3 regions of the Bacteroides fragilis NCTC 9343 genome follow, and region 2 is predicted to be linked to each of the others. Evidence: riboswitches for the same ligand, from Rfam matches in the RefSeq annotation. Region 2 holds a riboswitch; each other region holds the start of a gene.
What was found. A riboswitch is a leader RNA that binds a small molecule or an ion and turns the genes downstream of it on or off. The one in region 2 is predicted to bind cobalamin.
Positions count from the first base shown of each region.

Region 1: it holds a riboswitch for cobalamin, as region 2 does, so the genes downstream of both, BF9343_RS16805 (anaerobic ribonucleoside triphosphate reductase) here and BF9343_RS07290 (TonB-dependent receptor plug domain-containing protein) in region 2, are expected to answer to the same signal.
Region 3: it holds a riboswitch for cobalamin, as region 2 does, so the genes downstream of both, accC (acetyl-CoA carboxylase biotin carboxylase subunit) here and BF9343_RS07290 (TonB-dependent receptor plug domain-containing protein) in region 2, are expected to answer to the same signal.

Region 1 covers NC_003228.3:4,104,119-4,107,247, forward strand. The annotation lists gene BF9343_RS16795 (diaminopimelate dehydrogenase) at 1-527, shown strand, start outside; gene trhA (PAQR family membrane homeostasis protein TrhA) at 669-1,319, shown strand; cobalamin riboswitch at 1,443-1,625, shown strand; gene BF9343_RS16805 (anaerobic ribonucleoside triphosphate reductase) at 1,660-3,129, shown strand, end outside.
Region 2 covers NC_003228.3:1,842,232-1,845,360, reverse strand. The annotation lists gene BF9343_RS07300 (DUF5106 domain-containing protein) at 1-637, shown strand, start outside; cobalamin riboswitch at 1,364-1,571, shown strand; gene BF9343_RS07290 (TonB-dependent receptor plug domain-containing protein) at 1,742-3,129, shown strand, end outside.
Region 3 covers NC_003228.3:3,938,180-3,941,308, reverse strand. The annotation lists gene BF9343_RS16095 (acetyl-CoA carboxylase biotin carboxyl carrier protein subunit) at 1-254, opposite strand, end outside; gene accC (acetyl-CoA carboxylase biotin carboxylase subunit) at 259-1,773, opposite strand; cobalamin riboswitch at 1,912-2,131, opposite strand; gene BF9343_RS16085 (cation:proton antiporter domain-containing protein) at 2,315-3,129, shown strand, end outside.

The DNA.
Region 1 (3,129 bases), 2.3 Mb from region 2:
GCGACTCGATCGTACGCACCATGCTCGAAGCAATTGCCCCCAAAGGAATCACTTACACCAACTTCGGTCCGGGTATGAGTATGGGCCATACGGTAGCCGTCAAAGCTATCGATGGAGTGAAAGCGGCTTTATCGATGACTATCCCTACCGGAACAGGCATTCATCGCCGTATGGTATACATCGAACTGAAAGACGGATATAAATTCGAGGAAGTGGCAGCAGCCATTAAATCGGACGCTTATTTCGTTAACGACGAGACACACGTAAAACAAGTGCCGAGCGTAGACGCACTGCTGGACATGGGACACGGTGTAAACCTGACCCGCAAAGGTGTATCCGGAAAAACCCAGAACCAACTGTTCGAATTCAATATGCGCATCAACAACCCCGCACTGACCGCACAGGTATTGGTATGCGTAGCACGTGCTTCGATGAAGCAGCAGCCGGGATGTTACACCATGGTGGAAGTTCCGGTTATCGATCTGCTTCCGGGCGACCGTGAAGAATGGATCGGCCACCTGGTATAAAAAAGCCAAGTGTCTGATACAAACTATTTCCAAAGACAAGGAAAGGACGACCGCAGATTCTCTTTTTAATTATCACCGATAATCGAAAAGATAAAAATCTGCGGTCATCTTTTATTAGATAAACACTCCGGCTTACACACAATGAAGAACAAACGGTACTCACGCGGCGAAGAGCTGTCCAATACTTTAAGCCATGGCGCAGGCACCCTGCTGGGCATCACCGCAGGATATTTTCTTTTGGAAAAGGCGCTCGCCAACCCTCACCCCTATTGGGCAACAGGCTGTGTACTGGCTTATCTGGTGGGGATGCTGGCATCGTACATCAGTTCAACCTGGTATCACGGCTCCAGGCCCGGCAAGCGGAAAGAACTTCTGCGCAAATTTGACCACGGCGCCATTTACCTGCACATAGCAGGGACTTACACTCCGTTCACCCTGTTAGTGCTACGCCATGCCGGCGGATGGGGCTGGGGAATCTTCACTTTTGTATGGCTGTCGGCTATTGTAGGATTCATATTAGCCTTCAAAAAACTGAAAGAACACAGCAATCTCGAGACGATCTGTTTTGTAGGGATGGGCTCTGCCATCCTGGTGGCCCTCAAACCACTAATGGACTGCCTATCCGCCATCGGAGCCTCTCCCGCCTTCTGGTGGCTTCTCGGAGGAGGAGCTTCGTATATCATGGGAGCCGTGTTTTACTCGTTGCGAAAACCTTATATGCACGCCGTTTTCCACCTGTTTTGTCTAGGCGGAAGCATAGGCCATATCATAGCCATCTGGTTGATTCTTTAGCAAACCCGATTCGCTTTTTCTCTCCAAAAGTTTCCCGTTTTGGAAAACTTTCTGTATCAGGAAGAAAGAAAAGTTCTCCAAAAATTCTTGTTAAAACAAGAACAACTTATTGCTTTAACTGTTACCTTTGTAGCAGATTTCAGTACTAAAAAGAGGTTTAGTCATAAGGGAACGCTGTGCAAATCGGCGACAGTACCCGCTGCTGTAATTCTCTGAGAATCCGCACACTATGCCACTGCGCCCAGCGTGGGAAGGCGTTGCGAGGGAGAGATAAGTCAGAAGACCTGCTGAAAAAGTAAACATATTTAAAAAAAATCTAAAGCTTTCGGGAGTTAAAGTTATGAACTACGCGGAAATTTGTATCATCAAACGAGATGGTAAAAGGGAGGACTTCTCCATCAGTAAAATCAAGAACGCTGTATCAAAAGCGTTTAGTGCCACAGGAATCAATGATGAACAGCAATTGATTGCTGACATCACGATGAATGTAATCGGACAATTTGCATCTCCTACCATTACGGTAGAAGAAATTCAGGACCTGGTAGAAAAAGAGCTGATGAAGGTTCGTCCGGAAGTAGCCAAAAAGTACATCATCTATCGGGAATGGAGAAATACCGAACGAGACAAAAAGACCCAGATGAAGCATGTGATGGACGGTATCGTAGCCATTGACAAAAACGATGTCAACCTGAGCAACGCCAATATGAGCAGTCATACTCCCGCCGGACAGATGATGACATTCGCCTCGGAAGTAACCAAAGACTATACATATAAATATCTGTTGCCGAAACGTTTTGCCGAAGCCCACCAACTGGGAGACATCCACATCCACGACCTGGATTACTATCCTACCAAAACGACGACTTGCATCCAATATGACATGGATGACCTCTTCGAACGTGGATTCCGCACCAAAAACGGCAGTATACGTACCCCGCAAAGCATTCAAAGCTATGCTACCCTGGCTACCATTATTTTCCAGACTAACCAGAATGAACAGCACGGAGGTCAGGCCATACCGGCATTCGACTTCTTTATGGCAAAAGGTGTGAGCAAATCATTCCGTAAACACCTGGCATCATTCATCAGCTTCTATGTACAAATGAACAAGGGTGAAGAGATAGAAGAAAAGGCTATCCGTACAGTGATTGCCGAACATCTGTCGTCCATCAAAGCATCGGAACTGGAACGCGAAACGCTGCGCATGGCTCTGACTGCCCTACAGATCAATATCGACAAAGAACATCTGAACCAAATTATAGAGAAAGCATTTGTGCAGACTCAGAAAGATACGCACCAGGCCATGGAAGGCTTTATCCATAACCTGAACACAATGCACTCACGCGGCGGAAACCAGGTAGTGTTCAGTTCGATCAATTATGGAACAGACACTTCGGCCGAAGGACGCATGGTGATCGAAGAATTACTGAAAGCAACCGTAGAGGGACTGGGCACAAGGGGAGAAGTGCCGGTGTTCCCCATTCAGATATTCAAGATAAAAAACGGAGTATCGTACACAGAAGCCGATTATGAAAAGGCTATGGCTAATTTCGATGCTGCCATGGAAGGTAAATTAAAATTTGAAGCACCCAACTTCGACTTGTTCCTGAAAGCTTGCCACACTACGGCAAAAGCACTCTTCCCTAACTTTATGTTCCTGGATGCCCCGTTCAACCAAAACGAAAAATGGGACGCCAACGACCCGCAACGTTACCGTTACGAACTGGCCACCATGGGATGCCGTACGCGTGTGTTTGAGAATGTAGCCGGCGAGAAATCGTCTTTGGGACGCGGAAACCTTTCGTTCACC
Region 2 (3,129 bases):
AACTGCCATGAAAGAAACTTTCAACCGGGCGGAGAAGAACCGGAAGATGCTTCATTTCTTTGAGGAACTGGCCGATAAATATCTGTACGATCCCAACTCGCCTATGCGCAACGAAGAATTCTATATCCCGGTACTGGAAGCCCTGATTGCCTCTCCCGCACTGGACGAAACGGCGAAGATACGTCCGCAGGCACGGTTGGAGCTGGCACAGAAGAACCGGTTAGGCACTAAGGCACTCAACTTCACCTACACATTGGATTCGGGCGTCAAGGGTACGCTTTATCAGTTCCCTGCGGAATACACACTGCTGTTTATCAACAATCCGGGTTGCCATGCGTGCGCGGAGATGATAGAGGGGTTAAAGGCTTCTCCGGTCATCAACGGATTCACAGCCGCCAAGAAACTGAAAGTCCTGTCCATCTATCCGGATGAAGAATTGGATGAATGGAAAAAGCACCGCAACGACTTTGCGAAAGAATGGACCAACGGATATGATAAAGAACTGGTCATCAAAAACAAAAACCTGTATGACCTGAGAGCCATTCCCACTCTTTATTTACTGGATAAGAACAAAACCGTATTGCTGAAAGACGCCACCCTGCAAAAGGTAGAGCAGTATCTGGCAGAACGCGGCTGAACAAGCATACCGAAGCGGGGCATTTCACTCCAAAGACATACGGAAGGTCGGGTTATCATTTTGACAGAATGATAATCCGACCTCTCTATTTTCCGTTCTTTCGGGCCGATACACGGCAAGGTTCTGAAAAACGCTCCCTATTCGATTGCCCGTTCATCCATTCGACAGTAATTACCTCCTTTTATCCACCGGAAGAAAGCTACCTGGAAATGTTCCGTCCATAAAGCAGTTTTTTAGAGACAAACCCGCTCTTTCCGACACTCCCCGAACGATCATATCCGGTAAGCAACCGGAACAAAACCCGGAGCTATAAGTCCCGGTTTTCATGACAATATATGTAATGGAGCATAACATATAGAGATATTTGAAAAAGAAGTAAACCTTTTTGGAAAATGCTTACTTCTTTCGGAGCAAATGTACCCGTCTTTTGGAGTGAACGCCTGCTTCTTTTCTGCAAAAGCCCGGCTCTTCACCACTCAAAACCCGGCTTTCGGGGCAGAAAAGCCGGGCTTTCCTCCGTTTTTTCTTCCGGTTCACCGGTTTTAGAGAAAGAGTGTGTCAGCCCAAAGAGCGATTATCCGTCATTCTGACATCATTATCGCCCGGGGTCAAGACAAATGACACCGACTGTTTACGTTATTCCGATCACCTGCCCGATGCTGTTCCGTCCGCTCTGCGATGCACAAAGAATAATCACAAATTAGTATGCTATTTCTAATATTCTTTTTATCTTTGCAGTGCATTGGTTTGTATTCTCCGTGTTCCGGGGATGCAATTAAAAGGGAATCAGGTGCAAATCCTGAACAGTCCCGCTGCTGTAAGTTTCACATCAGATTGTTGTAAGCAACCACCACTTGCCACTGGGAAACGTTTCCTGGGAAGGCGCTTATCAACAGAAACGAGTCAGAAGACCTGCCTGTGCATCTTTTTCATTGCTTTCGAGGAAAAAGCGTTGAGTCTAATGAGCCGGAACTATTCCATCCGTCATTTTATTCATCACTCTGATTCAGAGAAAGTAAGTTATGATAATAAACTCTGCCAAGTTTATTTAGTGTGTCCGGCCGAAGTGAGTTCGTCCGGACATTTTAACAACAAAAAACAAAGATGAATATACTCAGATTACCTAAGCTATTATACTCCTGTGTTGCTTTCTGTTGCTGCCAGGCTCTTACCGTTTCGCTTTCCGCCCAGCAGCAGAAAGTAGATACTGCCCGTACTTATTCAATCCCCGAAGTAACCGTTGCCGAAGCATACCACACCCGCGAAGTGAGAGCCATGGCTCCCACTCAGGTGTTCTCTAAAGAAGAACTCAAAAGCCTCAACGTATTGCAAGTGTCGGATGCCGTGAAACACTTTGCCGGAGTTACGGTGAAAGACTACGGCGGCATCGGCGGACTGAAAACCGTTTCATTGCGGAGTCTCGGAGCCGAGCATACCGCCGTGGGATATGACGGAATAACGATCAGCGACTGCCAGACGGGGCAAATAGACATCGGACGTTTCTCACTGGACAATGTAGACCGCCTGTCACTCAGCAACGGACAAAGCGACAACATCTTTCAGCCCGCAAGGTTTTTCGCTTCCGCCGGGATACTGAACATACAGACACTGACACCGCAATTCAAAGACAACCGGCGTACCAACCTGAGTGCCTCGTTCAAAACGGGTTCGTGGGGACTGGTCAATCCGTCTCTCCTGCTCGAACAGAAACTGAGCCGTAAATGGGTGCTCTCCGCCAACGGCGAATGGATGTCGGCCGATGGTCATTATCCTTTCACATTGCATTATGGCGAGGACAATGACCTGACCTCCCGTGAGAAACGGAAAAACACGGAAGTGAAAAACCTCCGTGCCGAAGCGGGATTGTTCGGCAACTTCTCGGATACGGAACAATGGCGGCTAAAGGCCTATTACTATCAGTCGTCCCGCGGACTGCCCAATGCCACGACTTACTATTACGACTACTCTTCACAGCATCTCTGGGATAAGAATGTCTTCGTGCAAAGCCAATACAAAAAAGAATTCAGCCGCCAATGGGTCTTCCAGACTTCGGCCAAATGGAACTGGAGCTACCAACGTTATCTCGACCCCGACTATAAAGGTTCGGAAGGCAAAACGGAGAACAGTTATTACCAGCAAGAGTATTACCTCTCGGCTTCGGCGCTCTACCGGGTGCTCAGCAACCTCTCTTTTTCGCTTTCGACAGACGCGAGCATCAACCGGCTGAACGCGAACCTGAAAGATTTCGCATATCCTACCCGTTATTCGTGGCTGACGGCTTTTGCCGGAAAATACGTTAACGACTGGTTGACGGCATCCGCCTCGGTACTGGCAACGGTCATCAACGAAGAGGTGCGCCAAGGCAGCGCCGCAGCCAACCGGCGGAAACTCTCTCCGTACGTCAGCGCGTCGTTCAAGCCCTTTGCCAGCGAAGAGTTCCGCATCCGCCTGTTCTATAAAGACATCTTCCGGTTGCCCAGCTTCAACGACCT
Region 3 (3,129 bases), 2.1 Mb from region 2:
TATTTCGCCTGGCTGTCTATAATCTCGACATTGAAGCTGCTGTAGTGTGTATTCACTTTGTAGCTCTTTCCGTTCTCTTTGCGAATCAGTTGGGCGTTGGAGCTGCGTCCGTCCATCAGGATGTTGCAATTCCCGTTCTCTGCCATGACAACGTCCGCTTCGAACGTTTTTCCGTCGATGGTGAGAACCACTTTGTTGTCTTCCTTGCTGACCAATTCTATTTCGGCCACGCGATTTCCTATATGTATTTCCATACTTTTATATTCTTAATACCCCTTTGTGCAATCCAAATTCTTTCCACTTGCTGATCGGGCGGTTATCCGCTGCCAGTCCGCTGTTGTTTTCTTCCAGGTTCATCAGGTAGTCCATGTAGGCGGCAATCAGCGCAATGTTTTCCGCACGCTCACTGGTGCGCGTGATGCATTGCTGAAGCACTTCACCGTTTTTGGCGATGAAGCCTGTGTCATAGTGTCCTTCCACAAAGTCGGGTGTATCCATGATGGCGCGCAGGTAACTGATGTTGTTCTTTACGCCCGTCAACTTATATTCGTGAAGCACGCGGCGCATCCGTTCGATGGCATATTCCCGTGTGGTGGCCCACACGATCAGTTTGCCGATCATCGGATCGTAATAAATCGGAATCTCGTATCCTTCGTATACATAGCTGTCGATGCGTACTCCGATACCGTTGGGTTCTGTGATTTGCTTGATGACACCCGGGCTGGGCATGAAGTTCATTTCCGTATCTTCCGCACAGATGCGGCATTCGATGGCGTGTCCCCGTTGCTGGATGTCCTCTTGTCTCAGTTGCAGTACCTGTCCGTCGGCTACCTTAATTTGTTCTTTTACCAGATCTACGCCGACTACTTCTTCTGTGATGGGATGTTCCACTTGCAGGCGGGTGTTCATTTCCAGAAAGTAATAATTGCGGTGCTTGTCCACCAGGAATTCAATGGTTCCCGCGCCGATGTAGTTCACGGCCTTGGCAGCGGCTACTGCCTTTTCGCCCATGTCCCGGCGCAGTTCCGGTGTGATAAAAACCGAAGGGCTCTCTTCTACGATCTTTTGGTTGCGGCGCTGCACCGAGCATTCACGTTCGCACAAGTGAATTACGTTGCCATGCTTGTCGCCCAGTATCTGGAACTCGATGTGATGGGGTTCTTCCACAAACTTCTCCAGATAGACCGTGTCGTCTCCGAACGAGGAAAGCGATTCGCTCTTGGCTGTTGTATAGGCTTCGGCCACTTCGTCTGCATGATGAATCAGTCGCATTCCTTTTCCGCCACCGCCCATCGAGGCTTTCAGCATTACCGGATAGCCGATTTGGTTGCAGAGTTCTACGGCTTCCTCAACACTTTTCAGGTTGTCTTGAGTGCCCGGAACTACCGGTACCCCGGCTTCGATCATCTTGATGCGTGCCGAGATTTTATCTCCCATGGCTTCCATTGTTTCCGGGTCAGGACCGATAAAGGTGATGCCTTCTTCCCGGCAACGGCGGGCAAAGGTTGCATTTTCCGATAAGAACCCGTATCCCGGGTGAATGGCGTCTGCGTGGCATGACTTTGCCACTTCAATGATTTTTTCTATATTCAGATAACTCTCTTTCGATGCTGCCGGTCCGATGCAATAAGCTTCATCGGCGTAAAGCACATGTTTCGCTGTTCGGTCCGCTTCCGAGAAAACGGCAATGCTCGTTATTTCCATCTCCCGACAGGAGCGCATCACCCTCACGGCAATTTCACCGCGGTTGGCGACTAAGATTCTTTTAATCATATTCATTTCTCAATTAAATGCATATACATATTCGCGCTTTTCCACCCTGCGGACATACGTCCACCCGATGAAAACACAGTATTTCTACGATTTGGGGCTTAACAACGATGCTTTCTTTCCTAACCCACGAGGAGAGAATGCTCTTATTCACGAATGGCAGGTCTTCTGACTGACTCTACATCTTACCGGGACCTTCCCGACAGAGTTTGCTTTTTCTGTCAGTGGTACGAAATTGGCTGATTGATAAGATGCTATACAGAGTTTCACAGCAGCGGGACTGTCCGGGATTTACACCCGATTCCCTTTTAATCTTCGTCCGTTGACCACGGATTCCGAACCAATTCGGCGACAAATATAGAGAAATATTGAATAGGATGGATACTTTTTGCACGAAAAGTTCAGTTTTGTGCAATGCCCCCGCAGCTTTTTTTCAAAATAAATGTCATATATACGGAACACAAACGGACTACCGATTGTTCTTTGGGTACAATAAACGAGCATAAAACGGAATGAAGTACTAACGAAATATACATACCATACTATGTCACATTTACCTACCTTGATTGCTGACCTTGCCTTAATACTGATGTCCGCAAGTATCATTACTCTTTTATTTAAATGGCTGAAGCAACCCCTGGTCCTGGGATATATCGTTGCCGGATTGCTGGCCGGGCCTTATGTCCGCATCTTCCCGACTGTTGGCGATATGGAGAACATCAATACCTGGGCTGAGATAGGAGTTGTCTTTTTGCTTTTTGCTCTCGGACTCGAGTTTAGCTTTAAAAAATTGATGAATGTCGGATCGGCAGCGTTTATTACGGCAACAACCGAAGTGATCAGTATGTTACTGATCGGTTTTATGGTGGGGCATCTGTTGGGGTGGAGTACGATGAATTCTGTGTTTCTGGGTGGAATGTTGTCCATGTCGTCTACCACGATTATTATTAAAGCCTTTGATGATCTTGGTTTGCGCAGCCAACGGTTTACAGGCATTGTGTTTGGAACCTTGGTGGTCGAAGACCTGATCGCTATCCTGATGATGGTCATCCTTTCTACTATGGCGGTGAGCAAAGAGTTTGTGGGTGAGGAACTCTTGATGAGTGTCCTGAAAGTTGCCTTTTTCCTGATTTTGTGGTTTCTGGTCGGTATATTCATCCTTCCGTTCTTCCTGAAAAAAGCAAAGCGGTTGATGAATAATGAAACTCTGTTGATTGTCTCTCTCGGGCTTTGCCTGGCAATGGTCGTGCTGGCTACCCGTACCGGTTTTTCGGCTGCGCTGGGTGCTTTCATTATGGGATCTATTCTTGCTGAGACGGTTGAGGCCGAACATATAGAACACATCATACAGCCGGTGAA